2 linked regions of the Roseimaritima multifibrata genome follow. The protein of the gene in region 1 binds, or shares a complex with, the protein of each later gene. Links are inferred from orthologs where the notes say so. Each region holds a gene or a part of one and is shown in the gene's direction. Other genes may lie near its edges.

Evidence for each region.
Region 2: the proteins of tsaD (region 1) and tsaE are in contact, whole or in part, in a crystal structure (PDB 6N9A), measured with the Thermotoga maritima proteins. The link is inferred for Roseimaritima multifibrata from one-to-one orthologs. Residues at the interface, in WP_004082750.1 of Thermotoga maritima: Cys10, Asp11, Arg49, His50, Leu82, Gly84, Gly135, Gly136, Glu154, Thr155, Leu156, Asp157, Asp158, Ser159, Glu162, Asp165, Lys166, Arg169, Leu170, Tyr175, Lys213, Thr214, Leu217, Tyr218, Gln221, Arg222, Asn324; in WP_004082108.1 of Thermotoga maritima: Leu37, Gly38, Lys46, Lys57, Val59, Lys60, Ser61, Thr63, Phe64, Thr65, Leu66, Met67, Val69, Pro71, Tyr82, Arg83, Leu84, Asp86, Asp88, Phe89, Asp93, Ile128, Asp130, Glu131, Arg134.

Annotation. Positions count from the first base shown.
Region 1 is NZ_CP036262.1:4,908,847-4,924,514, forward strand. The notes cover bases 8,274-11,193. They hold tsaD (tRNA (adenosine(37)-N6)-threonylcarbamoyltransferase complex transferase subunit TsaD), read left to right. Parts: upstream 8,274-9,182; coding sequence 9,183-10,205; downstream 10,206-11,193. Other genes in these bases: rsmG (16S rRNA (guanine(527)-N(7))-methyltransferase RsmG), read right to left, coding at 8,274-8,922; FF011L_RS17785 (DUF1552 domain-containing protein), read right to left, coding at 10,452-11,193. Also shown: FF011L_RS17745 (sulfatase), read right to left, coding at 1-598; FF011L_RS17750 (sulfatase), read left to right, coding at 997-2,952; FF011L_RS17755 (sulfatase family protein), read left to right, coding at 3,127-4,515; FF011L_RS17760 (DUF5722 domain-containing protein), read left to right, coding at 4,654-6,762; FF011L_RS27075 (hypothetical protein), read right to left, coding at 7,167-7,301; FF011L_RS17765 (hypothetical protein), read left to right, coding at 7,539-7,931; FF011L_RS17770 (FmdB family zinc ribbon protein), read right to left, coding at 7,987-8,208; more of rsmG, read right to left, coding at 8,269-8,273; more of FF011L_RS17785, read right to left, coding at 11,194-11,789; FF011L_RS17790 (DUF1592 domain-containing protein), read right to left, coding at 11,791-14,361; FF011L_RS17795 (SDR family oxidoreductase), read right to left, coding at 14,493-15,473.
Region 2 is NZ_CP036262.1:5,511,188-5,526,891, reverse strand. The notes cover bases 11,356-14,311. They hold tsaE (tRNA (adenosine(37)-N6)-threonylcarbamoyltransferase complex ATPase subunit type 1 TsaE), read left to right. Parts: upstream 11,356-12,556; coding sequence 12,557-13,066; downstream 13,067-14,311. Other genes in these bases: FF011L_RS20010 (phosphotransferase), read left to right, coding at 13,140-14,267; FF011L_RS20020 (thiamine-phosphate kinase), read left to right, coding at 11,625-12,557; FF011L_RS20025 (aldehyde dehydrogenase family protein), read right to left, coding at 11,356-11,506. Also shown: FF011L_RS26510 (hypothetical protein), read right to left, coding at 23-169; FF011L_RS20055 (PEP-CTERM sorting domain-containing protein), read left to right, coding at 757-1,320; FF011L_RS20050 (SPFH domain-containing protein), read right to left, coding at 1,690-2,040; FF011L_RS26505 (hypothetical protein), read right to left, coding at 2,247-2,408; FF011L_RS20040 (DUF1501 domain-containing protein), read right to left, coding at 3,093-4,373; FF011L_RS20035 (DUF1553 domain-containing protein), read right to left, coding at 4,484-8,275; FF011L_RS20030 (DUF58 domain-containing protein), read right to left, coding at 8,559-9,986; more of FF011L_RS20025, read right to left, coding at 10,031-11,355; FF011L_RS20005 (protein-disulfide reductase DsbD family protein), read left to right, coding at 14,335-15,704. UniProt on the Escherichia coli protein: Required for the formation of a threonylcarbamoyl group on adenosine at position 37 (t(6)A37) in tRNAs that read codons beginning with adenine.

The DNA of each region.
Region 1 (15,668 bases):
AAAAACCAACCCCCATAAAAAACGGTTTGTCATGTTTCTTCTTCAGTTGTTCCACAGCCCATTCCGCACCATTTAGGTCGGGCATCATCGAATCTTCTGCAGGGAAAGCGCCCCAATCCCAAAGTGGATGCCCGTGCGGCTGCGAGATTTTCTTTTCGGGACGTGGGCCGAATCCACCGGAAGGATGGTATTCCTGAAAGAACCGGCGGTCTCCGGTGTGAAAAATCTTTCCCGTTGCCATCGTTTTGTACCCGTTGTCGGCAAAAACTTCGGGCAACGTTTTGACGCCTTTAAGAACCGGTGCCTGTCTTAAATCAGGGGCAAGGAAATAGATTCCGGTTGTATGCGGATATCGTCCCGTCATCATGCTTGCCCGTGAAGGATTACAGACAGGCGACTGGCAATGGGCGTTCTCAAACAACGTTCCCATCGCAGCCAAGCGATCGATGTTGGGCGTTAAAGCCTGAGGGTGGCCGCCCAGGACACCGACCCAATCATTCAGGTCATCGATAGAAATCAGTAAGACGTTGGGCTTATCCGCAGAAAACGCGGGTACCCAAATCGTGCTTAGCACGAACAGTAACATCAATCGGGTCATGGCAGCCAAAGTGGTATGACGAGAGGCAGTTTGTAAGCTACCAGCCTACTTCAAACGAGCGTTCCTTTCACGAGGCGGGAAGAAAACGAATGCGACTTTCCACACCCCCGCTACCCGCACAAGGGGCTCTGGCCGCCCCCTCCATGCAATTAGGATGCCCCCCCAAGCGAACGACAAGGAGGTTTCCCCCCTCAGACTAGCCAATAGAATACGGCGGTAGACGGCTCGTCAAATTACTCAATTTTGATTGCAAAAAAACGAGTTCGTCAGCCTAAAATGAAACGGTCCAAGAACGTTTCCCTGGCCTCCCTTACGATCTACGGGGCCTGCCCGGCAAATCCTACCAACCTGCTACTCTGATCCGCCTCGTGACCAAAAACTGCCCCCCAAGCCTCTCCTTGCGTTCTCTTCTCCTGCCGGTTGTGCTGGCCGGGCTTTCAGCGGGCTTCACGGCCGAATCCGTGACGTGTGCAGAGCCGCGACCAAACGTCGTTTTCATTTTGGCGGACGATCTTGGGTGGAGTGATACAACGCTCTATGGCACTACCACTTTTTATAAGACCCCCAACATCGAGCGATTAGCGACTCGGGGGATGACATTTACTCATGCGTACGCTTCCAGCCCCCTCTGTTCGCCGACTCGCTCGGCGATCCTGACAGGGTTAAGCCCTGCAAGAACAGGGATCACCACCCCTAACTGCCATCTGCCTCAGGTCATCCTCAAGGCGACAGAGACTCAGACCGGGCCGCCCAATCAAAAAACGACTTCTCCTCGGTCAACGTCTCGACTGAATACCGACTACTACACGCTGGCTGAAATGTTCAAAGCGAATGGCTATGCCACGGGCCATTTCGGAAAGTGGCACCTGGGCGCAGCCCCTTATTCGCCTCTTGAACACGGCTTTGATGTCGACGTTCCTCACTGGCCAGGGCCCGGTCCGGCGGGCAGTTATGTCGCCCCATGGCGATTCCCTGATTTTGATCCCAACACGCCCTCGGAGCATATCGAAGATCGGATGGCGTCCGAGGCGGTAGCCTTCATGGAAACGCATCAGCGTGAACCTTTTTTCTTGAACTACTGGATGTTCAGTGTGCATGCCCCCTTCGACGCTAAACAAAACATCATCGATAAATATCGTCAGTCGGTCGATCCTAAAAACCCACAACGCTCGCCGACTTATGCGGCAATGATCGAAAGCATGGACGACGCGGTTGGAACGCTTCTGGATACTTTGGATCGCTTGAACATTGCGGACAACACCATCATCGTGTTTGCTTCGGACAATGGAGGGAACATGTATAACGAAGTCGATGGCACCAGCCCGACCAGCAATCATCCTCTGCTAGGCGGAAAAGCGACAATGTATGAAGGAGGCGTGCGTGGTCCCGCCATCGTTGTCGATCCCAAACGGGTTGCAGCCAACACACGAAGCGACGAAGTGATCCAGAGCAGCGACTTTTACCCCACATTTTTAGAACGACTGTCGATTGAACCTCAACCAAACCAAAAGTTTGATGGGATTAGCATCGTCCCCGCGTTGGAAGGCAAATCGCTCAATCGTGACGCCATCTTCACCTACTTTCCACACAACCCACCGGTTCCTGATTGGATGCCTCCGGCGGTCAGCGTTCACCAGGACGACTGGAAATTGATCCGTATTTTTCACGGCGGCGAAGCGGGGGCTCACCGATACAAACTGTTCAACCTTGCCGACGACATTGGCGAACAGAATGATCTATCTGCCAAACATCCCGAACGCGTGAAGGCAATGGATGCGTTGATCGAGAACTTCTTGGTCGATACGCAAGCCGCTCGGCCGCTTCGGAATCAAAAATTTGATCCGGCGAAGTACCGTCCCGAACAGGAAGGCATCGGCAGGATCCGCAACAATCCCAAGCCGAACCCAAATTCAAAACCTTCTCAAAAAGTCAAAAAACCGCTCGGCCCTCCGGTTGCTGGGTGGCAACCGGCAGGGACCAGCGAACTGACTTTGGCAGACAAAAAACTGATCGTAAAATCGACAGGCGGCGATCCCTATTTCAGCCAACGATTGCCAACCCCGGTCGCACCACAAAAGCTCACACTCCGGTTTTCGATGATCTCTAACGCAGCGGGGAAAGGGCAAGTCTTCTGGCAAGAAACCGGAATCGTCCCCGCATACTTCCGCGACCGCAGCACCCCGTTTACGGCACTGCATGACGGTGCGATTCATGAGTACGCGGTCGAACTAAATCCAAAAAAATCCGTGGAAGGCATTCGGATTGACCCGGCGACCGGAAAGGGCCCCATGACCATTTGGAACATTCGGTTGACCACTGCCACAGGCGAAGTGCTCCATCGTTTTGCTCCCTAACCCGCCATACTGCGGATTACCAGGAAACCATGGAATAAGATAATCCGTGGACCTGTCCGCTGTCGGACCGCCCCCACTAAAACGACATTCCCCAGCGTCCCACCGACCATCCCCATACAAACCACTCCAAAGAAACATACCCTCCCCCAAAACTTAAACCGACACAATTTACCAATGAAAAACAATACAACATTCGCCATTCTTACGGTGGTGGTTGCCTGCTTCCTACCCAGTGCGAGGGCAACCGACAGCCCTCCTAACATCGTTATGATTCTCTCGGACGACCAGTCTTGGACGGATTATGGATTCATGGGACACGAAGCAATACGCACTCCCAACCTTGATCAATTGGCAAAAGAAAGTGCGACGTTTGAACGTGGCTACGTCCCGACAGCACTGTGCCGACCTTCGTTGGCGACCCTAATCACAGGTCTCTATTCCCATCAAAACGGAATCACGGGAAATGATCCAGCAGCAACCGCAGCGAACCGGATGTATCAGCAGCAAACGGGGACGGATCCTCGCGAGCTACTGATTTCCAACATCGACCAACATCCAACGCTGCCGCAAATGCTAGGCGAACGGGGGTACCTTAGTTTTCAATCTGGCAAATGGTGGGAAGGGAATTATCAACGAGGCGGATTTACTGCTGGGATGACTCGAGGTTTTCCGAAACCCGGAGGCCGACATGGCGACGACGGGTTAGCAATTGGGCGTACTGGAATGGCCCCGGTTAACGCGTTTATTGATAGTGCGACCGAACAAGACAAACCGTTCCTGCTTTGGTACGCGCCATTCCTACCCCACACTCCACACAATCCTCCTCAACGCATTCTGAACAAATACGCACAACCTGGACGCTCTGAATCGGTCGCGAAGTACTACGCAATGTGCGACTGGTTTGACGAAACATGCGGGCAGTTACTAGACAAATTGGACGAAAAGGGCATTTCGGAAAACACGTTAGTGGTTTATGTCACCGACAATGGTTGGATCCAAGACCCCAACGGCAAGGGATACACAGAACGCTCCAAGCGCAGCCCCTATGAAGCCGGCACACGGACTCCGATCATGTTCCGCTGGCCCGGAAAAATCACGCCGACGATGCGTAATGAACTTTGCAGCAGCATCGATATTGTGCCGACTATCTTGGCTGCCGCAGGAGCGAAAATCCCCGCCAATCTTCCGGGGTTAAACCTCTTACCCAATCTTGAGCAGGACACTCCAATCGATCGCGACACCATCTATGGCGAATCTTTTGCACATGACATCGCGGACATCCAGAACCCACAGGCTTCGCTGCTGTACCGCTGGGTGATTCAAGGTAACGACAAGTTATTGCTTACGTACGACGGAGATACGGGAAAAATGAGATTCCCCCCAAAGGATGGCAAGCCTCAACTATTTGATCTAAAAAAGGACCCTCATGAAATGAAGAATCTGGCTTCCCAGCGGCCGCAACGGGTCGAAGAGTTAAACCAATTGATCGAAAATTGGTACCCTGTTACCGAACGAACTGCCGGAAGGATTGCAAGTCAGCCGGCCCCCAAACAAAGCAAATAAAAGATCGAACCGTTTGCTTTCCTGGTAAAGGATCCGCACAAAAGGGTCCTTTACCGTCGCACGGAAACTCTCCCCTCCAAGTCTCCCGCCCAATCTGTCGCCCTACCTCCAAACCCTCAAAAACCTCTAAAGCCTCCCATGCTTCGTCCGATAGCTTTCGTCCTTGGGCTCGCCTGCGCCTGCATTCTTTCCGCAAACGAAAAGGACTCCGCGAAACCGATCGCGTGCACGGTCACTGCATTTTCACCCGACTTCGCGAAAAGCGTTAAGAGTGAACACGGGACCATTGAAATTCATGATTCCACTTCGCTGTTAGTGACTCCCCAATCGCCGATCACGGCGGGAAGCTGGGTGTTGGAACTTGAATATTTCTGCGTGGGTGATGTGGAGGAGATGCGTTTGCTACCGGGTCCCCAGTTCGCCAAAGACCATTCCATTGCACTTGAGCCATTTGGGCATAGCGAAGTCTTTACGCTTTATCGAGCCGAATTGGTCGCATCAGAAACCTTTCCGATCGCGGAGGCCAAATCGTTGCGATGGGATTTACGCATGAAACCCGATACAAAACTGCAGATTCGCAACCTCCATTTGCGGCGAAAGCGAGCTGGGGAATTTTCATCGGATTCCAATCAATCAAAATTCGTCGCAACGGCGGAGGCTCTGGAAACGTACCTAGCGAAGTCGTTCGACAGTCGGATCCTTGATGTCCGTGTTGGCGAGCAGGACATTACGATCTCTGGCACCGTCAGCGGATCGCCGGACAATGTCTTCATTGGCGAAATCCCAATGGAAACCTTGGTCTCGGCGAGCTCACCTTACCGATCGACAACGGCGGTTTCTATCGACGAAAAAGGCAATTTCACCACACGTGTGCAACGATTGATCACCTTCGAAGACCGACAACTGGACCGGCTCACTTCTCGCTGGCAACTGCTCCGTCGTAATCCCAACGGCGACGAAGCGATTAGCCACGCGCGTTACGCTCAATCCGTCTACTGTGAATCGCCTGACCTAAGAGAAGTGCAACCGGCGTCGAAAAAAGGATTAGGCGGTTGGTCTGCCCGCCGCGCCCCCTCCCTCGAAAACGAAATTGCGGACCTCGGGATCACCGCACTAACCGTCAACTTGGCGGCGCTTCAGCAATACGTATCGACGAAGCCAACGGAGGGCTCGACTCCGATTCATTGGCAGGGACGAACGTACTACGCCAACGAAAAAAGGCTGCGGGGGCTGGATCAAACTTTTCTTGAAGCCGAAAAACATGGAGCACTCGTTTCTGCGATTCTGCTGATCACCAACCCAAAATCAAAAGGGGACAGCGACGCCCATTTGTTGGCTCATCCCGATGCCGACCCCAGTGGCACGTTCGCGATGCCAGCCGTTACGTCGCCCGATGGGATTGCCTACTACGGAGCCATTTTGAATTTCATGGCGAAACGCTGGTCGAAGGACAATGGCGAACACGGACGAGTCCATCACTGGATCGTGCACAACGAAGTTGACTTCGGATGGGTGTGGACCAATGCTGGCCGACAATCCGACATCACCTACATGGATCTCTACCAACGCTCGATGCGTCTGACCGACCTAATTGCTCGTCAATATGATCCCTATGCTCGGTCGTGGATCACGCTTACGCATCACTGGGCAGAACCGGGAACCAAAGATGGATACGGGTCCAAGCGAATGCTGGACCTGCTGGTTCGTTTTTGCCAAGCCGAAGGAGATTTCCCTTGGGGTTTGGCGCACCACCCCTATCCGCAAAACCTGTTCAACCCCAGAACCTGGGAGGATCACCAAGCAACATTCAGTTTTGAAACGCCCAAGATTACGCCTAAAAACTTAGAGGTATTAGATGCATACATGAAATTGCCCAAGATGCGTTATCAAGGCGAAGTGCGGCCCGTTCATCTTTCAGAAAACGGATTCAATTCGAAAGACTATTCGGAAAAATCACTGCAAGACCAAGCTGCGGGAATGGCGTTGGCCTGGAAGAAAATACAGAGCCTCTCCTCGATAAAATCGTGGCAATATCACAACTGGATCGACAATCGACATGAGGGTGGGTTAAGAATCGGGCTGCGGAAATTCCCGGATGACGAGAAGGAGCCGCTTGGCAAGAAACCGATTTGGTTTTTATACCAAGCACTCGGGACCCCTGAGGAAGATTTGCAGGCAGACAAGTACCTGAAGACGATCGGGATCGATTCGTGGGACCAGGTCTTACATAAAGAAGTAATCCGCTAGGCAATGTTGACCGGGATTGGATAGTGTCGCCATTCGCGCGGGATGTGAAATCGAATGGTGATTCATTAACGATCTCTAGAACGGTTCGCATTGGTTCTGCCCGGCATTTAACGAGGCCGACTCTTCGGGCACGCAGGCTGTCGCAATCCCAACCCGCTGCGCGAACGAGGGATTGCAGACCGTGGTCCTAGTTCCTCGGTTACGTTTTTTGAAGTTGCGTGTTTTGGAGTGGGCTACTTTGCTTCCGCCGGGCTTGTCCCGGTCCGGGGCAACAACTGGCAGCTACCCCCATGCCTCTTTGCTAATTCATCCTTCTCCGCCAGCCTTTTGATCGCCCAATAAGGTAGCTGCCAGTTGCGAGCCCGCCGGGGCAAGCCCGGAAACGGAACTCTGGATACTTGGAGCTAAAAAGGTGCTGGAAAAGCCGAATGATTTGAGGCATCCGCAAGAGTACGGAAATCAGGACGATTGACCACAGCAATCACCTTAAAAAGCGCAACATCAAAACTCACGCTGCGGGTTGGGATTTTCGGATGCATCGTCGATTAAACATTCTTCCCGGACGCAATCGATCGCCCGCGGCGTTGGCAGTTGCTCGGCGTCGTTTGGTTGATCGCGGAGTCTTGGGCTGTGTTGCCGGACGGCTCGCGCCGTTCCGCTAAGATTGCCGCGTGGCGTTGGCAGATGCTCGGCGGCGTTTGGTGGATCGCGGAGCCGTGGGCTGTGTTGCCGGACGGCTCGCGCCGTTCCGCTAAGATTGCCCGCGGCGTTGGCAGATGCTCGGCGTCGTTTGGTTGATCGCGGAGTCGTGGGTTGTGTTGCCGGACGGCTCGCGCCGTTCCGCTAAGATTGCCGCGCGGCGTTGGCAGTTGCTCGGCGGCGTTTGGTTGATCGCGGAGTCTTGGGTTGTATTGCCGGACGGCTCGCGCCGTTCCGCTAAGATTGCCGCGCGGCGTTGGCAGTTGCTCGGCGTCGTTTGGTTGATCGCGGAGCCTTGGGTTGTGTTGCCGGACGACTCGCGCCGTTCCGCTAAGATTGCCGCGCGGCGTTGGCAGATGCTCGGCGTCGTTTGGTTGATCGCGGAGCCTTGGGTTGTGTTGCCGGACGGCTCGCGTCGTTCCGCTAAGATTGCCCGCGGCGTTGGCAGTTGCTCGGCGGTGTTTGGTTGATCGCGGAGCCTTGGTGTGTGTTGCCGGACGACCCCTGTGCTTGCTTTGATTCTATTTACTGACAGCCGCCACCACAGCAGCGTGGGGCTGCGCAGCTCTCTGCGGCGACTGGCAGACTTCCACTACCGGAGCGGACGCTGGGGGTCGCGGGGACGCTTAGTAGCCGTGTTAGCTTTTCGCCTCCACAATCGGGGCACTCCGGGGTTTCATCGGCCCGATTTAGTAGCACTTCGACCGGGTGCTTGCAGGTCTGACAATCGTATTCATAAATGGGCACTGGTAAGTCTCCTGATGACCATGACGGATAAAGGGGGGGGGAATTCAAACGGCGGGATCTTTACTCGCGAATGCGAGCGGCCGGCATCACCTGCAGGATGACCCCTTCGTTCTCGCCGTCGCCCAGGGGATAGGTGGCAAGTTTTCGTAGGTCCAGTTGTTCCATCGCACCAAAATGCCTTGCTTCGCCTCGCTCTTCGACCCATTTCGGGCCTTTGATCATTAGTATGCGCCCAACCGACGGCCAGTGTGGGGCGATCCAGTTACAGATTTTCAGCATCGAACCAACCGCCCTGACGACAATGGTTTCAAACCGAAAATCTTCCAGAATGTCTTCGCCGCGGGCCGCATAGACGGGTACCGGCAGATCAAGCTCTTCGACAAAGGTGTTCAATACTGTTGCCCGTTTCCCAACCGATTCGGCTAGCGAAACCTGAATGTCGGGACGCAGGATCGCTAAAGGAATCCCCGGAACGCCTCCTCCTGACCCTAGATCCAAAACCTCTTCATTGGGTTCGATCAGGGGCACCAATTGCAGGACATCGCGCAGGTCTCGTTCGACAAAAGTCTGCCAGTCAGTATGCCTAGTCAAATTGAGACGTTCATTCCAATCCCATAGCACTCGAACGTACGCTTCAATCTTTTCAGCCATCGGTTCGGGCAATTCGTATCCGGCCCGCTCTAGTGCGGCTTGAAATTCGGCATCGATCGGCAAGTGAACTCTCCTGGAAGTGAAATCAATAATGGTGGGGGAAAGATGCAAGCAGGGAAGGCCGATGCATCGCTTTCATTCTATTTTAATATTTCGCCGTTTTGGCTTACCGGCACCCGGGGCACAATCACCATGGCCACAATCACCCTGGCGGGGCCCGGAGGACCAGTCCGTACGACTCTAATTTAAATTTTCGGGGAAGCCCTAGTTTACCACGCGGATGCCCCCTTGGTCGGCTTCCAAACATTTCGCAAACTACTCGAATGGCTATTCTGACAATTGAATCGACTTGCGACGAGACGGCTGCCGCTGTAATTGGTCTGGACGGATCGGTTTTAGGGGATGCTCTGGCAACTCAAACCGAACTCCACGAGCATTTTCGGGGGGTTGTGCCCGAGGTCGCTGCCCGGGCACACGTCGAACGAATCCTTCCGGTGATCGATACGGCGATCCGCAAATCAGGCCTCAAACCCGAGGATTTGACCGCGATCGCCGTCGCCCAAACCCCTGGTTTAGCGGGCTCATTGCTGGTTGGCCTGGTCGCCGCCAAGACGCTGGCGGTTGCTTGGGAAAAGCCGCTGATTGCGATCAATCACCTCTATGCCCATATCTACGCCTGCCAGCTTGCCTCCGAGCAGTCGATTTACCCTTGCATCGGATTGGTGGTCAGCGGAGGTCACACCAGCCTGTATGACTGCCAAGGTCCTCTCGACCTGACGTACCTAGGGGGAACGATTGACGATGCCGCTGGAGAAGCGTTTGATAAAGTCGCTGCGATGCTGGGGCTGGATTTCCCCGGTGGCCCAGCCGTTTCGCGAGCCGCTGCATCGGGTGATCCGAAAAAATTTCGATTTCCTCGCTCCATGCTGAACAAACCGGGGTTCGATTTCAGTTTCAGCGGCCTCAAAACGGCCGTTCGCTACGAACTGGTCGGCCCTGGTGAAAAAGACTTCTCCCAACTAAACCTCAGCGAACAAGAAATCGCCGACATCTGTGCCTCATTCCAGCAGGCCGTGATCGACGTTTTAGTCGCCAAAAGCCGCCGGGCGATCCGCGAATCTCAAGCGAAACGCCTATGCGTTGGCGGCGGCGTCGCAGCAAATCGAATCCTCCGCGCGGCGCTTCAACAAGCGGCCGACGAGGACGGGTTCGAACTGCAGATTGCCCCGCCAGAACTGTGCACCGACAATGCCGTTATGGGAGCGATCGCATTGGAGAAACTAGCTCGCAAAGAATTTGCTCCGCTGGATATCGACATCCAGCCGGGACTGCAACGAGGCCGCTAACAAGGTCACTGCCGGTTGGCCGGACGCTGAGTCTTGCGGTTGGGTTGCCGCCTGTTGATTTAGGCGAAAGCGGAGAAAGATTGTCGCCTTTCGCTCGGCGAAAGTAGCTTGAAGAGAGCGTTCTTTCGCCGAGCGAAAGGCGACAATCACTAAATCAACAAGCCGTTTGCGCCGCTCCGCTAGTATGCATGCGTCTCGCATGGCGGCCGGTTATTACCGGCCGCCCGCTTTTTTTGCAAGCCTTTGTTACGCCTTGATCAAATCAAAGCGGCCGGTGCTGTCGCCGATCGATTCGGCGGGCGTACCCATCGCATCCAACATCGACATGTAAAGATTGGCCATCGGAATTTCTTTGCCGGTCACCATGTGCTGACCGGTTTTGAATTGACCGTTTGCACTACCAGCCATCACGACGGGCAGCTGGTCATGCTGATGGCGATTACCATCGCTGATTCCACTTCCGTACATCACCATGCAGTGATCCAGCAGCGTTCCCTCGCCCTCAGGAATCGAATCCAGTTTCTCGAGGAAGTACGCAGCCTGTTCAGCCAGGTAGTGATCGATCGTTGAAAGGCTTTTGACCTTGTCCACGTCGTTGCGATGATGGCTTAGACCGTGATGCGAATCATTCACGCCAACTTCGCGATAGGCTCGACCGCCACCGGCGTTGTCCAACATCATCGTGGCAACCCGCGTCGAATTCGTCTGAAAGCCTAACGCCATGACATCAAACATCAGGCGTGCGTGCTCACGGAACGATTCGGGACGCCCTTCGGGGACATCCAGATCGGGCAGGGCGGCTCGATCTTCGGCTTCCGCTCGCACGATCCGTTGTTCCAGATCGCGGACCGATTCGAAGTACTCGCCCAGCTTCCGTTTGTCCGAACCGCTCGCGTGCTTCAGCAAGTGCTGAGCATCTTCGGCGACGACATCGAGAATACTGGTGCGGTAGAAATCACGTTCCCGCCGTCCCGCAACGTCTCCGTTGCCAAACAGACGCTCAAACGCCAGACGCGGCGTGACTTCTTTGGACGTCGCTTGGGTCGCACTGCGCCAAGAGATGTTTGAAGAGTACGCACAGCTATAACCTGAATCGCAACTCCCAGCGTTGCGACTGGACGTTAGCCCCAGCTCAATCGAGCTGAGTTTGTTTTGGCCATCCAACTGCTGAGCGGCCACTTGGTCAACCGAAATCCCAACGTGAATGTTACTTGCGGTTTTGACGGGCTGAGAAGCCGTCAAGAAACTGGCCGAGCAACGAGCGTGGTCTCCAGCACCATCTCCATTGGACCGTCCCTTATCAAGCGCCAATCCAGAGATGACGTTGATTTTGGATTTGAACGGTTCGAAAGGCTTTAGCGTTTTCGAAATTTCCCAATCGGCACCGGCCCCCTTAGGAGTCCAGTCAGGCATGATCGCCCCGTTAGGGAAAAAGATGCAGGCCATCCGCGTGTTGGCAGTAGGAGAGGCCGCGGCCGCCGCAGCTGCACTCTGGCGAGTGACCATAGCTTCCAGCATCGGCAACCCCATCAGGGCTCCGGTTCCTCGCAACAACGTTCGGCGGTTCAATCGTGGCGTAGTCATTCTAATTCTCTTCCAAAGTGTGAAAGCGAAATGGCTTACTCAGCACAACCGCGGTGGCAAGATCAACAAAGCGATGATCCTGTTTAGCGGATTGAGCAACAACATCAACTAAAAAACAAGTATCTGTAACGGTTAATTCGCGACCAATCGCATAGGTTAACAGACGGTTGGCGACGGTTTCAACAAAGCTTGCGGTTTCGGCATCGCGGATCTGCTGAATCAGAGGCAAAGCCCCATCAAAGGCTCGACCGCCAGGCAGCGTGCCTGTCGAATCGATCGGTTTGCCGTTGTCATCGTCACGGTAATTCCCGATCGGTCCAAAGTGATCCAATCCAAACCCGATGTCATCCATCACAACGTGACAGGATGCACATCCTGGGTCCGCGCGGTGCTGTTCAAGTTGTTTACGCAACGAGGCCGTCGGATTGGCTTCCGACGTCACGTCCAATTCAGGAACGCCTGGCGGAGGATCTGGAGGCCGCGTGCCAAGGATATTTTCGAGGACCCACTTGCCTCGCAACACCGGCGAGGTTCGTCCGGGATAACTGGTAAGGGTTAGAACACTTGCATGGGTGAGGATCCCAGCTCGTCCGTGCTCGGCAACCGAAACACGCCGGAAGTCATCACCTTTAACCCCATCGATTCCATAATGTTTCGCTAACCGCTCGTTCAGAAACGTCTCGGGCGAATCAAGCAGGGTCACAACGCTGCGGTTATTGTCAACAACATCTTGGAAAACCATCAACGTTTCGGTCCGCATGGCGTTCCTTAGTGAATCGTCAAACTGCGGAAACTGGTCCGTGTTCGGTTCGACAACATCCAGGTTTCGCAGCCCCAACCACTGGGCAGCAAAATTGTCTGCAAGGGCGACCGCTCGCTTATCCGCGATCATCCGTTTCACTTGATCACGCAACACCGCTTCATCGTTCAAACGGCCTTCGGCAGCCAGTTGCAACAGTTCCTCATCCGGCATGCTGCTCCAGAGGAAATAGGAGAGCCGACTGGCCAATTGAAAATCTTCAATCGGCTGAACATCCCCTGGTTTCCCCTTTGAATCGGGCCCTGGCAATTCCGAGCGAAACAGGAACCGCGGCGAGAGCAAAATCGCGCTGACAGCGACCTGCATCCCGCGTTCAAACGATTTTTCTCGCTTGGATGCCATCTCCGCCAAACGGGCATAACGGTCGACAGTGGCGTCGTCGACAGGCCCGCGAAACGCGCGACGCAAAAACGGTTTCAGACATTCCTTAGCAGCTTGCCGATTGGAAACTCCCTTCTTGGGGGTAACCGTGATCAGAACACGATGGGATGCGGGGTAAATTTCATCGGGCAGCTCACTCGGTCCACGGAAGCTCGCCTTGCGAATCATCATCACAACCGGCAGCTGCTCGATCTTCCGGCTGATTTTAAGAGTCTTACCGACGGCCGCTCGGCCTTCGGCGATCACTTGATCGGTCAACAACGCAAAGTCTGGCAACTTGATTTGAGCCGCTTCGTCCGCAGCTTCCTGTTCCTTCTTTTCCTTCTCTTTTGCTTTTGCAACTTCGGCGGCTTTGGCTTTATCGTCGCCAGCTTTGTCTTTGTCTTTGTCTTTGTCTTTGTCTTCGACGACTTTCTCTTCTGGGGGCAACAACGCAAAGAGGAAGCGGTTTAAACCTTTTTTCAGGTTGACGTCTAACGCTTCCCGATCGCTTGATCCACCGCCACCGAAGTAGTCAAATTCTTTCTCGCCCAACGGCTCACCGGCGGCATTGAAGACCCCGATGCGAACCTTTTCACCCTTCTTTGGCGCTCCGGCCGAAATTTCTAGTCGATACTTGCCAGCGTAGGGAACGGTCACTTCCGTCCAAGCGAAAGCGTCCTTCGCAAGGAAGTGGCCAAAGAAGCTCCCGACCCAAGATTCGCCAACCACATGAATTTGGTCGCCGGAGAGTTCGTGTGTTTTCTTTTCAATCGTGCTGGGATCAAAAACCACCTGTTTCGAAATTTGCTCGGCAGCTGCGATGTATTTTTCAAACAGCATTGGCGGGACCGATAGAACGTCGCCGTTATTGTCGAACCCGGCCCCAACTTCATCCTGCGGAAAATCAGCGGCAACCGAAATCCGAGTCTTAAATAGATCGCTTACGGTATTGTCGTATTCCGAACGGTTCAGGCGACGAACGGTCACCTTGCCCGGTTTAGGATCCAGGTCACAGGCCGCTTGGTTAAGCGCCGCGGTCAACGTATGAACAAAGGCTTCACGCTGCGTGTCGGTGAACGGTTCCGCGTCCGCTGGCGGCATCGCACCAAACTTAATCATCTGCAACGCACGACGCCAAAGCTCTTGATCGGCCGCCAGTTTTTCGGGGTCCGCGAAAGCCGACAAATCGACTTCGGCTTCCTGAAAATCTTCGTTGTGACAATCCAGGCAGTGCGAGCGAACTAAGTCAGCACCGGTAGCCAGATACGCTTCCATGGCGGAAGAGGATTGAGGAGTCGCTTTTTTAACCGGCTCATCGGTTCTTGCAGGACAAGCGATGAAAACCAGCAGCAAAAGCGACAGGCCGCTTGGGACTGCGTGTAGCCGCATGATGGATAGGCAGGTTGGCAGGAAGGTAAGGCAGGCGACTTGCTTCCGTTTTGAAACAGGCCGTGTAGTCCTTCATTATAACAACATCGGCACGTCATTGACAAGATCGTGACGAAAGTCCCGGCAAATCGTTAGATAAGCGTCGCACGAATCTGCAGAGGCCCCACCTCACCACCCAGTGGTTCAACATGCCAATTTTGGCCTTCAGGCACCCAATCAGCATTTAATGGCCAGGGCTGGAAAATTTCGCCCCCTAGCTCCGACAACAGCCGACTGGAATCCATCGTCACATCGCCCGCCCTGGGAGGCATTGGGCCAGCATCGACACGTGGGCAGCCCTTTAAAAGATCCGGGGAATAGCCACCGACTCGATTAATAACTTGCGCGATCTGATAAAGACTCAGCTGCCGAGGAGCGCCCGCATGGAACAATCCGGCCAAACGATTGCCAAGCAAACGCTCATACAGACGATTCATGCACCCCACATAAGTCGGCGTGCGGACCTCGTCGTAATAAAGCGTGGCAGGCAGGTTTCTGGCAAACCGCGATTCAATCCAGTCGATCGCGCCGGCATGCCCGTTGGCACTCAATCCCATCGGCAAGGAGATCCGCAGCACACAGCTGTCGGGATGCAGATCCTGAACAACCTGTTCACCGATCACCATCGTCTTTCCGTACACCGTGACCGGATCGGGAGTATCGTCTTCCAAGTACTGCCCGCCGTCGCGTCCCGCAAAAACCAAATCCGAGGAAAGATGAATCATGCGTGTTCCATGCGCCGCAGCAAGCATGGCAACGTTTCGAGTCCCCAAGACATTGACCCGGTCCGCCATTTCAGGGTCCAGCTCACAGGCCTTCAAATTGCAAGAACCGGCAAAACTTAGGACACTGCCAAAACGATGCTTGTCCCACAATTCGGCCAAAGCTTCCGCGTCAAACGTGTCGCAACTGACAACTCCTTCACCGGTCAATCGTCGATTGCGACTGGGGTGGATCGCGATCACTTGCCCTTCACCAGGAAAGCGTTTCCGAAAATGATGGTAGGCATTAAAACCGGGGACTCCCGGGACGCCACAAATCAAAATAGGTAATCGGATCGCTTCAGAAGGCATCAGAAAAAGGACATACGCAGAAGAGGACAGGAACACCTAAATCAAGCGCAAAGAAACGCTACTGCACGGCGTGCGGCCGTGACGCCTCATGGAGAGGCCGCCACAAATAAGCTACATCAAACCGCGTTCAGATCTTAGCAAATGAGGCGGGATTCAATCGTGTCGACGCGTTGCCAGAATGTAGACCACCGCCCG
Region 2 (15,704 bases), 600 kb from region 1 along the record:
GTTGATACCATAGGGTTTACGTTCATACGGTCACGACCAGTTGAGCTTGGTAGGCGGCTCGTGGGATGGCTAATAGTTTGAGGACTTTTGGTCGGCGCTTGTTCGCTCGCGGTTCGATGCGGCCCTCGCGATGTGTAAACGGCATCATCGTCGCAAGAGAAATCGACATCGAAGCGTTCAAACCTCTCGTCGAAAATGGATTGATCAATCACCTCGCTGAGCGGAAGTGATGAATCTTGCAGCATGGAATCGCTGAAGATGCGAAATGGCGACGCGTTACGCGGGCACTTGGAGTAAAACGACATGGGCCTTCCCTGACCGAAGTTTTTCAAGCACCCATGCCAAGGAAAGTCACGTCGACGTTAATGATACAGGCAGAGCGGCCACGTCAAAATATCAAAATGCTTCGGCTAGAAAAATAATGATTTTCGATGCCACGAGGGCCTCGTGGTTCTCAGTGCTGTGCAGAAAACGTTATATACGGCCGGCAGTGCCATTCGCTCCTGCCCCCTTTTTCTCCTGTGATTTGGATGTTCTATGCCCGGCCAGGATCGCAGGGTTGACACACCAAGCTGGCGGGTTGAAAATTCGCCCCCCGCAACCTGAGTCGCGAGTGAAATCTAAACGTGGGGTACTGTATCGGTTTCGCGAAAACTAAGTGACTGTCATAATTGATATCACATTCCCTGTCGGTGATATGTAGTGAGTAGGTTGCCTGGTTAACTGTTTGTTTCTTGCACAGGGAGTAATCGTCTTATGTCAGTTAAAGTTCGAAATTTTGTTTTGATGTGTGCAGTCCTTGCTGCCGTTACCTGCTGGTCGCAGGCGGCTCGTGCAGGCATGATTTACGTCGGAAGTTGGGATGTATACGCCAGCCCATTGGCAGAGTCCTGGAATTTGTCTCCTCCAAACGGTCCACTGGCATACACGGGGCAGGAAGCAGCTGCTCTGATATTCGGCGGCAGTCCGGGGGACTATTCGATCTCAACGATCGACATCAACCCGCTCAATATCAATAATATGGCTTGGTACGACACGATTGGTATTGGCGAGTCGATCCAGGCTGAAGACTGGAATGTTAAGTATCTTGGTTTCTATTACGGCCCCACCAGCGGGTATGCAGGAGGTTTCGGTGTTGCTGCCTCATCTGCATTGGTTAAGGACAACCTCGTAGGGCACGGCAGAGTCAATTATGCGTTCCGCAGCGATACCAACGCCGTTCCAGAGCCATCGAGTCTGGGAGTGCTGGGAGTGCTGGGAGTCGGTTTGATGATTTCTGTTTACCGTCGCCGTTCCGCTACTGCCTGTGCATCTTGCTGATCAGTTGTGAGAATCAGAGCCTGAGCTACCCCAGCGATTGCATCATCGGGTAAGACATTCTCTGTGGGAACGGTTTCGAGTGCCTAACAAGCATCAAAAACGGTTACTGCCGGAAGCCTAGAGACAGAGCGATGTGCTGCTGGCGTTCTAATCTGACGGCTATGTTCCCAGGCATCGCCGGTTGGGTGCTTCCGGCACATTCCAAGGACGAAAAATCGCAGGACCGATGATCGAATCATCGATCCTGCTTGAATTGAATCGGAATGCCCGACTCGTATCCATCACGAATTGTGCTTTCCTGAATCCGTTCCGTTTAGACTGACTCGGTCGAGACCGAGATATCGTCGTGCGTTACCGTTCTGCGCGAGTTCACGCAGCGATTCGAGTTCGACAAGTCGCAGCAGTGCCAGGTGGCTCTCCATCGTCTTGGCTCGTTCCTTGCGATTCGGCTTCCGTCTGACCATCACGTCGCGTGACTTCCGCTCGTGATTCGGATTCGATCTGCTCGACTTCCGCTCGCGTTCGTGCCTCCACCAGTTCGGCTTGGCTTTGTCGTTCCGCCGCCAATACTCGGTTCATGATCTCCTGCAGGATTTCTGGGAAGGTCAAGTCCTTTACGTCGGCTCGACGAGTCGCGTTACCGTAACCATTCACTGACTCCGTCACGTCCGAAAGGATGTCACGTGTGACCTCAGGTAGGTGTGGAATCGTCTGTTCCACGATATTGATCGCTACGGGCAGGATCGGATCAGGCTCTCGTGCATTGCAGCGTCCTTTTTCAGGCCAGGAGCTGCGTTTAGTGAGTGCAGTAAATTGCCAGGCACCATTTCCTCAGCGGCGGCCCAGCGGAAGATTCGCGTTAGTCGATGCATGTTCTTGTTGGTCGTGCGAGCTTGCCCACGTTCTATCGATCGCTGCCTCACCGTCTATATCGCCAGTGGGCCAAACTGTTCCGTTGGCAAATGGGAAAACAAAACCTTGGCGTCGCGCATCACTGCCCGCAACGCGTCAAGTTCGTTCGCGGGCTTGCCATCTTTGACGTAGTAGGTCTGGGTGAACTCCCCGTAAGCGGGCAGCACTTGGACCATAAGGATGACGTTCTCAACCTCCGCGAAGTCCTTTGTGACTTTGCTCGTAGCCGCGAATTCAGCCAGGAGTCGTGCGTGCTCTGCTTTGCGGGCGGCTTAGCGAGATAGTGGTCAGCACCAACGATGGTGACGGCAGCCTGATCAGTGGGCTTGTGATGCCGACAAGACGGGACAGATCCACGCTTTAGATGCCCCATGTGAAACGATCCTTGTACTACCCCGGTAGTACTACCGGATTAAATCTTGGGGAATCGCCGCACAGACACGCTGTTCGGTATCGTTTTGAGTAACGATTCTGCTGCTTTCTGCTCAGTACGCCCGGCGGGGTTCGAACCCACAACCTTCGGCTTCGGAGGCCGACGCGCTATCCAATTGTGCCACGGGCGCTTTGGTAGGAGTATTGCGGAGGTGAGCCCTCGGCGTCAAGGTGCGGGACCGGTTGGGGAGACACGGAGACACGGAGACACGGAGACACGGAGTGAAGGAGTGAAGGAGTGAAGGAGTGAAGGAGTGCGCGCCGCGAGCTAGTTTTTTCTTTGACTCCCAGCTCCCAGCTCCCAGCTCCTTGTCTCCTTGTCTCCTTGTCTCCCAGCTCCCAGCTCCCAACTCCCAACTCCTTGTCTCCTTGTCTCCTTGTCTCCCAACTCCTTCACTCCCAGCTCCCAACTCCTTGTCTCTTTTTGCTTAGCTGAATAGGGATGCTATTGGGGTTCCTTGGTCGGTGATGGGGATGGGGCGGGAGCCGTCGAATAGTTCGTGGGATGGGTTGATGCCTAGTGCGGCGTGTATTGTTGCGTGGAAGTCGGGGACGCTGACTGGGTTTTCTTCGATCGTCTTGCTTAGCTCGTCGGTGACTCCGTAGGCGCCTTGGTGGTTCAGGCCGCCTCCGGCTAAGAGCAGGCTGAAGCAGCTGCCTTGGTGCCCGCGTCCGCCTCGGGCGTCGTAGGCGGCGGGACGTCCGAACTCGGTGCCGATTACGACTAATGTCTTGTCGAGGATCGACTGTTGCTCAAGGTCCGTGATCAGCGCGGATAAGGCGATGTCTAGGTCTCTGATGAGAAGATGCTGGTTCTGTTGGCCTTCGTTGTGGGTGTCCCAGCCGGTGCCGTTGACGAAGTTCAAGTTGTGGGAGACCTCGACGAATCGGACTCCGGCTTGCACAAGACGTCGCGCAAGCAGGCAGCGTTGTCCGAATTCGCCTCCATATCCATTCCGCAAGTCGGCGGGTTCGTCCTGCAGGCGGAAGTGCCGCATGAAGTCGGGGCCGGCCAGACGCAGTGCTTCGGCTTGAGCCGTCCGGTACTGGGCGACGACGGAGTTGTCCGGGACTCGGTCGGTGAGTGGCTTGAGGAGTTGCTGTCTTCGTTGGACTCGAAGAGCCGTTACGTCTTCTGGCCGCGAAAAGCCTGCAGGGCCGCTGTCGGTATCGACCAGGTAAACGTAGCCCGCTTTGGCGCCTAGGAAGCCAGGACCGCGGCTGACGTTGGGATAGCCGATCAGCATGTAGGCGGGAACGTCGGGGCTGACCGGACCACGCACGTGGCTGATAATGGCTCCGATCGAAGGATAGGTAATACTTCCGCTAATCAGACGCCCGGTGTGGACGAAGTTGGTGCCGAACGCATGTTCGTCGACGAGGTGATGGTTTATCGACCGGATAACGGTGAGGCGATCGGCAAGCTTCGCCGTGCGGTGTAGGTGTTCACAGAATTGGACTCCAGGCACGGCGGTGTCGATCGAGTCGTACTCGGCTCCGGACAGCTTTGGTGAAGTTTTGGAGTTGCCTCGTTTTTTGGGATCGAAAGTGTCGATCTGAGACATTCCGCCCCCCAGCCAGATGAAGATGACGTTTTCGGCTTTGCCTTTGGGGACGTTGATCGCGGCCGGCGAGGCGAATGCGGAGTGACTGAGTTGGGCGGCTCCGGCAAGTGCACCCGTTTGAGCGAGGAAGTGTCGTCGGTTCATGATGGTGTCCGGGGATGAAATGGTCGGGTATCCATGGTAGGTGCGTTTGCCAGAGCGTGGGATCCACCGTCTGGCGACGGCAGCTACGTTTGATTTGGATATTACTTGTTTTATGGTGTGTAAAACCACTCGGGTGCATTGAGGACGGCCCATAACATGTCTTCCATGCGGAGACGCCAGTCGTTGTCTAGGGCATTGGTGGGTGGGGCGCCGCGGCGGGCGTCCGCTTCCTTTTCTATCGCCAGTGTGTTGGCGGGGCCGTCGACGTGGTTGGACCAGCTAACGTAACGGACGGGTCCGCGTTTGCCGGTGGGCGGGGTGATTCGCTTTGCTTCCGGGATCACGCGACTTTCGTAGCCTTCGGAAAGGAAACGTACGTAACGTTCTTTCTCTTCGGCCGACGGTTTTCGTGTGAGCAGCCTGAGGAAGACTCGATCGACTAACTGGTCGACGGACTGGTCCTCCAGTGCAAGCTGTGTGATCCCGTGCTGGTCACTCAGCCGCGTCAGCCAGGTGCTCATCACGCCGTTGGCAAAGATCGCAGGTTGAAGCATGTTGGATTCGGAGTCGCGAATGCTTTTTGGATCCTGCCTCGCTCCACGCCAGCCGAAGGTTTTTAACACGCTTGTTACGGCCGTGATCTTCGGCAGTCCAAGACTGGGGCGATCGCGTTCGTTTGAACTGGATGCGAGCATCCAGCTTCGGCTTGCTTTTCCCAGTGTGATCGTGGTCGCCATGGCGCGGACGCTATCGATATCCAGGCTGACCTCTTCCAGATCAAACGGAGTCCCGGTTGCGTGGAATGCCGAATCAACGATCTGTTCGGCGGTTAATCGCCGCGGCGCCGGTGAGATGAAAAGTGGGCTGGTTTCGGTCAGGGTCGCATCCGTTGCACGTTGGTATGCATGTGAATTCAAGATCAGGCGAGTGATCGCTTTGGTGTCATATCCGGAGGCGACGAACTGATGCCCGAGCCACTTCAGTAGGTCGGGATGCGAGGGACCGGACTTTTCCCAGTCCGACACGCTGACGACCAAGCCTCTGCCCATCAGACGCTGCCAGATCCGGTTGACCATCACTTGGGCGAAGCGTTCGTTCTGTGGGGCGGTGATCAGAGCGGCGAGCCGGTCTCGCGAGTTTTCGGGGTTTTCAGCCAGGGCATCCGCGACCGATTCATCGCAGTAGCGAGCGAACGGCCAAGCCGGTTCGACGACGGTTCCCGGTTGCAGGGTGACTTCAATCAGAGGTTTGCGGCTACCTACGCTCAGGCGACCGACCGGCACGCTACTGGAGGCGGGCAGTTTGATAGGTTTTTGTTTCAGCAGTGCGGCGACCTGCAGCAAATCTTCCTGCAGAGAAACGTGTGACGGTGCGTCGTGGCAGCGGGCACATTTCATTTCGACTCCGAGAAACGCGGAGCTGACGATGATCCCTTTGGCTGCCATTGGTAGGTCGTTCTGCGTTGCGGTGGCGAAGCCGGCGGGGCCGCCCAGTCGCTCGCTCCCTTCCATTCGGATCAGCTCGGTTACGAAGAGGTCCACCGGTTTGTTGTCCAACAGCGACTCATATAACCACCAGCGGAAAGGACCGGTGTTGTTCAGCGTCGGGTTGATCATGTTGGGGTTTTCGGCCAGCACGTCCAGCCAATAACCCATCCGGTGATCGGCCCAGCGAGGATCGTCCAGTAACCGGTCAATCACTTCGTCGCGACGTGTTTCTGGGGCGCTCGCAAGAAATGCAGCGATTTCGGATTCGGTCGGCGGCACACCGATGGTGTCCAGCGACACGCGGCGGAGAAAGCTGAGGTCATTGGAAAGCGGAGTCGGCTGGAAATTATCGACATCGAACTGCGGCCATACGGCACCTTCCTTGATCCAGCGTTTCAGCAGATCGACTTCGGCGTCGGTTAACCGTGCACCTTTGGGCGGCATGACAACATCTTCGTCCTCCGCGGTGACGCGATCGATCAGCGCACTTTCGTCAACGTTGCGGGGAACGATTGCGTGTCCGTCGTAATCTCCACCTGCCAACACCGATTCGTGATCATCCATCCGCAGACTTCCCTGAGCCTTTTTGCCCTGATGGCAGTCGTAGCAACGCGATTCCAGCAGAGGGCGGATCTGTTCGAAATAGTCGACACCTTTTGCATCACCCTCCGCCGAGTCTTGTTGGACGTCGACGATTCGAGCGGCAAGGAAATGATCGATCGGGTTATGAGCGGAATAACCACTTGGCAGTTTCGGGACCGCTACTTTTTCGGTTTCGTCCAACCACTTCGCAGCGGCCGTGCGACGTTGATTCCAGTAGTCTTGGTTGGCCACTCGGCGTTCGGCTCGCGCTGCGGCGTTGATTTTAGCCAGCACTTCGCGGCGTTCGGATTCGTAGGCTTGCCAGCCTTCGTCGGTGTATCGAACTTCACGGTCTCCAGGGGAAAGTAGCGACCATGTTTCGCTTCCTTCCAACGACACGGCAACGACGGTCTCCCCTAGATCGGGTCGGAAAGTGCTGCCGCCGGCGACGCCACCGACCATCGTTTCCAAAACAACAAAATGTTCGCCTCCTTGGGATTCGAATTCGGACCAAGTATCGCGATTGCCTGGCGGTGCAAAGCGGAAGTCCGGTCCCAGATCCAGGTATTCATCCTGCATCGAAAGGGGAGCGTAGCCGCCGGGATCAGGTGGCCGTGTCGAGGTCTTAAGTATCTGTTTTCCGTCGATCGAAAGCCGGCACGCACCACGGCCACGGAGCAGCAGGCGGTGCTTGCCAGCGGGTAGGTTTACGATCGCCGAGGCTCGTAGGTGAGACGGATTGGCCCGCTCGCCCCGAACGCCTGTCGAGACGTACTTGTGTGGAAGTTCGAAAAGTCCGAAGACTTCTTCTTCAAAGGTTTCGGTAACTTGCGGGGCTTCCGGCCAGCTATTGGATTTCGGAACGTCTTTCTCGCTGATCTGCACCAGCACCTTGCCCGCTGGAATCATCTCGGGAGTTACCGCAGGAGGCGGCGGGACAAAGTTGTACTGCTGAGCAATTTTCGTCGGATCAAATCCAGAGCGATAGATCGCAAAGTTGTCCAGCCATCCTTGAAACGATGAACCTGCGCTGCGGTTAAAGCCGGTGCCGATGACTAGATCGTCGGCGTCTTGCACCGGTGGTAGGTCGGTCGCGCCACTTTCGTCCCATGTGCCTGTGACCGCTTGCCCGTCGATCCAGGCAAGCAAGCTGTCGCTTTTTCCGAACGTGAATTGCAACGCCACATGGTGCCATCCGGTAGCTGGCACGCTGGCTTCGCTCCACCAGCGATGCCAAGCACGTTTCTTCGTTTCGGGATGTTCGCTAGTGAAGAGAATTCCGAATCGGGCACCGCCGCCGGTTCCTTGAAACCGAACGGAGTAATTTTGATTGTTATCTTCGAAATCGTCGCCATGTTTTGGGTGTCGTCCTTTACCCAATACGTAGGCCGTTTGTCCTGGACGAATGGTTTTGAACTTCACCCATGTTTCGAAGGCAAAGGTCTCACCACTACCAAAACGAATATCGACATCGCCGCCTTGCTCCTGGTCTTTAATCAGGATCGCACTTTCATGCCCCGCAAAGGACATCGCCTTGTTGTCGCTTTTAAATTCAGGATGTTTGGGCGGCCGTGGTCCCTCGCCAAGCTTGCCGGGGGTGCCAGTCCACGTCGAGGGTTGCGCGTCCCCATCGAATCGCCATTCGATGATCCGTTCATCGGCAGGAGGTTCATTCGCTGATGCAGAAGACGTCGTCGCCAGCATCAACAGAGCGAGAGCTACAAAGACTTTCGCACAGAAGCGAAGCGGACTGAAGTTGTGCCAATCGTAGATATTAACTTTCTGACTCCAGTAGCGAAAAATCCGAACCCCAAAATCGTGGCCGAGCAACAAGCTCGCCTAAATCCCATTTTAGACCATCGGTCGACCAGTTCAATCATGAGGAGTGGGGGAGACACGGAGACACGGAGACACGGAGACACGGAGACACGGAGACACGGAGACACGGAGTGAAGGAGTGAAGGAGTGAAGGAGTGAAGGAGTGAAGGAGTGAAGGAGTGAAGGAGTGAAGGAGTGTGCGCTTTTTTGTCCCAGCTCCCAACTCCCAACTCCCAACTCCCAACTCCCAACTCCTTGTCTCCTTGTCTCCTTGTCTCCTTGTCTCCTTGTCTCCCAACTACAGCAGGTGCTTGGCTTTGATTTCTAGGTATTGGTTGACTAGGGGGGCGGTTAGTTCGTCTGGGAAGGTGTCGACCATTAGGACTCCTCGGTGGGTTAGGTCGCGGATCACTTGGTCTCGCCAGCAGAGGATCTCGCTGGCTACGGCGGCTCGGAGCATGTTCTCTCTGCCTCCGCCGGGATGGTCGGCGGTGTCGAACATTTGACGGTCGCGGAGGAGGACTCCGACAGGTAGGTGCCGTCCGCTGATGTTGCCCAGGTAGTCGACCACTTGCGCGGCGTTGACTTCGTCGATGATGTTCGTTTCCAGTACGACCATCGAACGCCGTTTGCAGTGATTCGATAGATACAGGAAAGCTTCGTCGTACCTCGATTCAACCAGACGTGGAAACTGGTCGTAGCCGGCTTGGATCAACCGGTTCATCTGGTTCTTCCCGCCTCGAGGTGGGATGTAGGCATGGATCGTGTCGGAGAAGCAAAGCATGCCGACCGCATCCCCTTGTTCAAGGGCGACGTAAGCCAGCATCAAAGAGGCGTTGAGGGCGTGATCGAGGAGCGAGTACCCTGCCCTCTCGTTGGTCATCATCCGCCCGCAGTCGAGCATGAAAATCAGACGCTGACTTTGATCGCTCTGGAACTGGCGGACTGTCAGCTTCCGCCGTCGGGCCGTGCTGCGCCAGTCGATGTGGCGGTAATTGTCGTCACGTGAGTAATCACGCAATCGTTCGAAGTCGCTGTCCTGTCCGATCCTTCTTGTTCGCCGTACGCCAATCAAACTGAGGCGATTGGTTCGAGCCAGCAATGCGTAATCGGACAACTGCTGCATGTCGGGATAGACCTTTAGCCGGTCTTCGACATCGATCTGTAGGAACCGTTGCCAGAACCCAAGTTGGCTGCGGGCGCGGACGTAGACGCGCTTTAGGTTGAACGCTCCTCGCTGCAGCGGAGTGATTCGGCGTTGGACGGTGATCCGCGATGAACGAGGTAGTTTCAGGGGATGTTGGTCTGGATCGCCTCGGAATGGTTCAGGTAAATCGTCGCGTACCGCTCCGCGGATCGTCGTGAAGGTGGTGTTCTCGATCGTCAGGTCATAGGCCATCGCTTTGCCGATCGAAGCGGTGCTGGGGATGTCTCGCCAAGCCCTCAAACCATTGGAAGTGGAAAGCCACAAAAACATCAAATCCAAACCGACAACCGCAACCAGCAGCCCATCCAAGAGGGCGACCATTATCAGCAACTGGTTGTTGGTGATGGTCAGCAAAGAAGCAATTAACGATGTCGTCAGCACCCCCAGCCAAAGCCAGGAGGGATAGACCCGAAAGAAACGTGCGAGGATCAGCAGCGGCAACGCTACCATCGCCAGCAGCATCCAGGGGAGTGCCGATATCCACTGGAATGCGGACTGCGTGTCGGTGGTTAGATCCATTCGCTTAAAGTTGCCGTTGGAGTTCGGTTTCGAGTTGGGGGCAGTTAGCCCAAGGCGATCGTGACGGTTTTCGATTCGGTGTAAGCCTTCAAACCCTCTTCGCCAAGTTCACGGCCGTAGCCGCTCATCTTGAATCCGCCGAATGGGGCCGCGGCATCAAAGACATCGTAGCAATTGACCCATACCGTACCGGCACGGACGCGGGCAGCATAATCATGAGCCTTCGAGATGTCACGTGTCCAAACTGCGGCCGCCAGTCCGTAGAACGTGTCGTTGGCACGACGGATGATTTCCTCGTGATCGTCAAACGTAAGCACGCTTAGCACCGGCCCGAAAATTTCATCCTGAGCGATCGCCATTTGGTCGGTGACTCCATCAAAAATCGTCGGTTCAATAAAGTACCCGACGTCGCCGTGACGTTTGCCACCTTGCACACACTCGGCTCCTTCTGCTTGCCCCTTGTCGATGTAAGAAAGGATCTTGTCGAATTGAGCTTGGTCGATTTGTGGGCCTTGATCGGTGTCGGGGGAAAACGGGTTTCCTAATCGCCGTGAGGATGTGAGGGCGGTCAGTTTTTCCATGAATGGTTCATGGACCGATTTTTCGACAAACAAGCGACTGCCTGCGCAGCAGCATTGTCCCTGATTCAGGTACAGCCCGACATAAGCCCCGTGGGCGGCTGCGTCCAGGTCGGCATCGGCGAAAATGACGTTAGGGCTTTTGCCACCTAATTCAAAAGTCAGGCGTTTTAGCGTTTCCGCGGAATCGCGTGTGATAATCTGAGCCGTGCGATGTTCACCCGTGAACGCGACTTTATCGATTTGAGGATGTTTGACCACAGCGGCTCCGGCGGTCGGGCCGAAACCGGGGACAACGTTGATCACGCCGTCAGGGATGCCTACCTCTTGAGCCAGGTGAGCCATTCGCAGGCAAGTCAGCGGGGTTTGCTCGGCTGGTTTCATCACGATCGTGCAGCCGGCGGCGAGGGCGGGCCCCCATTTCCAGGCGGTCATCAACATGGGGAAATTCCAAGGGATGATCTGTCCAGCGACTCCGACCGCTTCGCGCCGTGTGTAGCAGAGGTGGTTGCCGCGGATCGGAATGGTGCTGCCGTGGATTTTGTCGGCATAGCCCGCGTAATACCGGATCGCATCGATCACCAGCGGAAGGTCGGCTGTTCGGCTTTCGGTGATCGGTTTGCCGTTGTCCAGAGTTTCCAGAGCCGCCAATTCCTCCATGTCCGCTTCGATCCGATCGGCCAGTTTGTACATCAGCCGGCCTCGGTCGCGGGCGTCCATTGTCCGCCACGGACCACTGTCAAACGCTTTGCGAGCCGCCTTGGCGGCCCGGTCGACATCCTCTGCATCCCCTTCGGCGACCTGGGCGATTTCTTGCTCGGTGGCGGGGTTGATCGTGGCAAAGGTTTTGCCGCTCGCCGCATCGACCCATTTTCCATCAATAAAGCACTGCGTCTGGTCGACCTTGATATCTGCGGCAGAAAGCGACTGCGTGGTGGCCATCGTGGGGGACCCTCAGGAGACTAGAGATTAATCGGTGGTGATCAAAACCGATCAAAGGAGGTATTGTAAGGCCTCGATTGTAAAGGGTTTGATTATCTTCAACCGGGAATGAACCGACGTGGAACAAAGTTTTTTAGCATGGCTTCGGGGCCGACAAGCCAATTTGCCTCAAGTGAAGGTCGGGATCGGCGATGACGGAGCCGTCTTCGTGCCGCAGGCTGGTAAAGAGCTGGTTTTGGCAAGTGATGGGATTGTCGACGGAGTCGATTTCCTAGCCGATCAACATTCGCTTGCCGAGGTCGGCAGGAAAGCGGTCGCGATCAATCTGAGTGATTTAGCCGCAATGGGCGCCGAACCGGCGGCAATTCTGGTGAATCTTTCCCTGCCAACGCGCTCGGCGACTGAAATTGCCGCAGCCTGTTACGAAGGGATTTTGGAGATTTGCGATCAATACCAGGTCGCCATTGCCGGCGGAGACATTACCGTCTACGACGGGCCTTTGGCGATTTCGGTCACCGCGATCGGACATGTCGAAAGTGGGCAGGCGTGGCTCCGCAGTGGAGCCAAAGAGGGAGATTCGGTTTTGGTGTCGGGAGCCTTCGGCGGAAGCTTGTTAGGACGACACCTGCGGTTCACTCCGCGGATCGAATTCGCGCGACGGTTGCGTGCGATCGGTGGCGTGCATGCGGCGATGGATGTGAGTGACGGGTTGTCGCTGGATCTTGATCGGCTGTGTGCGTCGAGCGCATTGGGCGTGGAACTGGATATGGAGGCGATTCCGATCCATCCAGATGCGGGGCCTTGGGCGGAGCAACAAGGCGGGACGCTGCTGGAACATGCACTGGGCGATGGTGAAGATTTTGAATTGATCGTCGCGATGGAACCGAAAGCCGCCCAGCGTGCGATGGCTGCGGAGGCTGCCCTGCCCGAGGATGTGCGAGTCCCTTTGACCAAGATCGGAACGTTGACCGGCCGGACCGGATTGTGGATGCAGAAAACCGGAAAGCTGGAACGGTTGTCTCCAAGCGGCTACATACACGGAGAACAGTGATGAGTGAGGAGCCTGTCATGTTCCATTCACAGCACTCGCTGCTGGCGACGCTGCAGTGGCGTACGCCCGAAGAAACGCTTGCCTTTGCTCAGTTGCTTGATCTGCATCTTCCCGAACGTTGTGGTTTGGGATTGGTCGGGACCCTGGGTGCCGGGAAAACGTTTTTGGCGCAGCGTTTTGCAGAAACCATTGGCGTCGAAAAAGGAACGGTTACCAGCCCAACTTTTACCGTCGTGCAGGAGTACCAAGCCAAGCGGCGCTTGACTCACCTGGATGCCTATCGAATCGTTGACGAAGACGAATTGTGGGAACTGGGAATCGATGAACTGTTTGAGGAACCGGCGGTCACTTTGATTGAATGGGCGGACCGGTTCGCCGCCGAGATGCCGCAGGAAATGCTCTGGATTCAGATCCTGCTACAAGAGGACGGAAGCCGCACCGTACGCATCAGCGGCGACCCGGGAATCTGGAGTGAAAGAGTTGGCAAGATACAGGCGGCGTTATCTTAGGGGCTTCGGGTTTGGGCCTTCGGATCAACCGTTTGAGATCAGGGATGGATATAGAGAACAGGGATATTGACCAATGGGAACCGTAGGGCTCTCGCTTCCGATCGCCGTTCTCGATGCCTGGGGACTAGAGCCCCATGTTGTCGAATGCCAGCCATTGTCCGGTGGCCTTAGTGGGGCCTTGGTCTTTCGGGTCCTGGTTCGCAGGGAGATGGGGGTGCCGCAAAACGTGGTCGTTCGCGGTTGGCCTGAAGGGATTTCCGGTGATCGAGTCCGAGACGTGCAGCGGTTTGTTTCGGCCGTTCGGCAGGCGGGCTGTGCTTTGGTTCCGCAGTGGATCCGCAGCGTTGACGGATCGAGCTGCCTGACGCATCAGCAGCGGATTTGGGAAGTGACCGAATGGATCGAGGGGGAACCTTGGCGGCCACAAACGTTGACACATCAAGAGCTGTCCGAAGCGGTGCAGAAAGGCGCCGCTGCCATCGCCCAAGTCCATGCCGCGGCAAATCAACAAACGTTTTCTGAGACCGGCCGGCAAACGGTGGTTCCGCCAGCCGTACTGGAACGCTGTCAGCGGTTGCAGGTCGTTCAAGATTGGTGGGAAGCGGGGCCACTAGATGCAGATCGTCTGGACGGACGCGAATGGTTAGGGGCGGCGGATCGAGTGGCTCGGGCCTGTTGGCAAACCCATGGTCAAGCGATCACCGAATGGCTGGCGATTGCCCAAACGATCGCTTATCCGGTTCAGACGGTTTTGCGCGACGTTCATGAGCAACATGTGTTGTTTCAGAATGCCCAGGTCAGCGGATTGATTGATTTTGATGCGATGCGAATCGATACCCCGGCGGTCGACCTTTCCCGATTCGCCCATGGCTTTTTGTTGCGATGGGGGATTCAAAAATTGACATCGAATTTAAGCCCGTTGTTCCAGATGAACGCGGAGTGGGGTGACTGTTTAGAAAAAGTTGTTTGGCCTGCCGCGCTGGCGGGATATCGTCAGCACTGTTCATTTTCTGAACAGGAGGCTGAGCTGGCGAGACACTTAGGTGACGTTAGCAGTCTCTTTTCACTGGTAAACTGGGTTGTCTGGATTTCTTGGGAAGAGAAAGCCGGACGACTGAGCGAAAAAATCACGGAAGATGTTGCCCGGAATAGGGTCGAACAACTTCAGCAATTTGCGATAAACTACTTCTTGGCTCGCTAATTTTTCCGCCTGTCTGGCGTTGCGGTCCGTACTCACATACGCGGTTAGTAAGATGAAGGCCGAATCGATGATTCCTCGCATCCGTCCCATGCAATTTCGAAGACTCTGGCAACCGATATTGGCGGTCGTCGTATTGGCACTGGCCGGACCGTTGTCGAACGCGTCGGCTCAACTGGGAAATGGCTTTCCTTCTCTCTCCTTTCCGAACGAAGACGCGAATGGAGACGTGATCGAGCTGCAGGCCAGCTTCGAAGCGGCCGACGAGGGGGCGGTTGGACGCTTGCACATCGATGCAAAACTGTCGCCGGCTTGGCACGTCTATTCGACGACTCAGCCTCCCGGTGGCCCACTGCCAACCAAATTTACCATGGCGGACGGCAGTCAAGCAAAACTGCTAAGCCCCTTTGTTTCGGATAAAGACCCCAAACGAAGTCAGGCCCCCGAATGGCCCGATGTCACGATCGAAGAATTCGAAACGGCCGTGCGTTGGACCGCGGAGATTGAATTCGCCGCTGGCGTTCAGCCCGACGCGGCTGTCATCAAGATCAAGGCCAACGGGCTGACGTGTCAAACGGGCGGTTCGTGTCGTCCCTTTGAAATGGATTTAACCGCTGCCTACAAAGGGACCTATCAACCGGTAACGACCGAAGCCACTTTCCGCGATGGCGACTATGCCGTTGAGTGGACCGGTGAACTTTTGCCTGCGACCGCCAAGCCAGGTGACGCGGTGGAATTGAAACTAACGGCGAATCCTGACGCTTCGTTTCATGTCTATCCGGGTTCGATCAAAGACGAAAATTTCGCTACCAATTTTGTGTTGACCAAGCGTGGTGTCCTGCAGCCTGGGATGCCGACCCCGTCGGAGGATCCGGTCACGCTAGACACACCGATCGGTGAAGCGACGTATCAAAAAGGTAAAACGACCTGGACGATCGAACTGAAAATTCCTGAGGATGCGGTCCCCGGGACCCATCCGGTCGAAGGGTATATCGCCTATCAAGCATGTCAGGACACCAGTTGCCTGCTTCCTAAAGGCCTGCGATTTCAAACGGAATTGCAGGTTGGCGAAAACGGCAAAGGGGCTCCGGCGGCTGTCCAGTTTGCTTCTGCCAAACGTGCCGAGGTAATGGATTTTATTGCCGAAACCAAATGGGATAACGCTCCCGAAGCGGCTGCGGCACCGACCGTTTACGGTCAGGAAACCAAGAAGTCCTATTCGGTCGTAATGATGTTGCTGATGGGGCTTGGAGCCGGATTGATCTTGAATCTGATGCCCTGCGTGCTGCCTGTTTTAGGCCTGAAGTTGATGTCGCTGACCGACCAAGCTGGTCAGGATCGTAAAGCGATTTTTTCCAGCAATATGTGGTACTCCTTAGGAGTCCTTTCGGTCTTTTGGGTGCTGGCGGGGCTGGCTTCCTTCTTCTCGTTTGGCTGGGG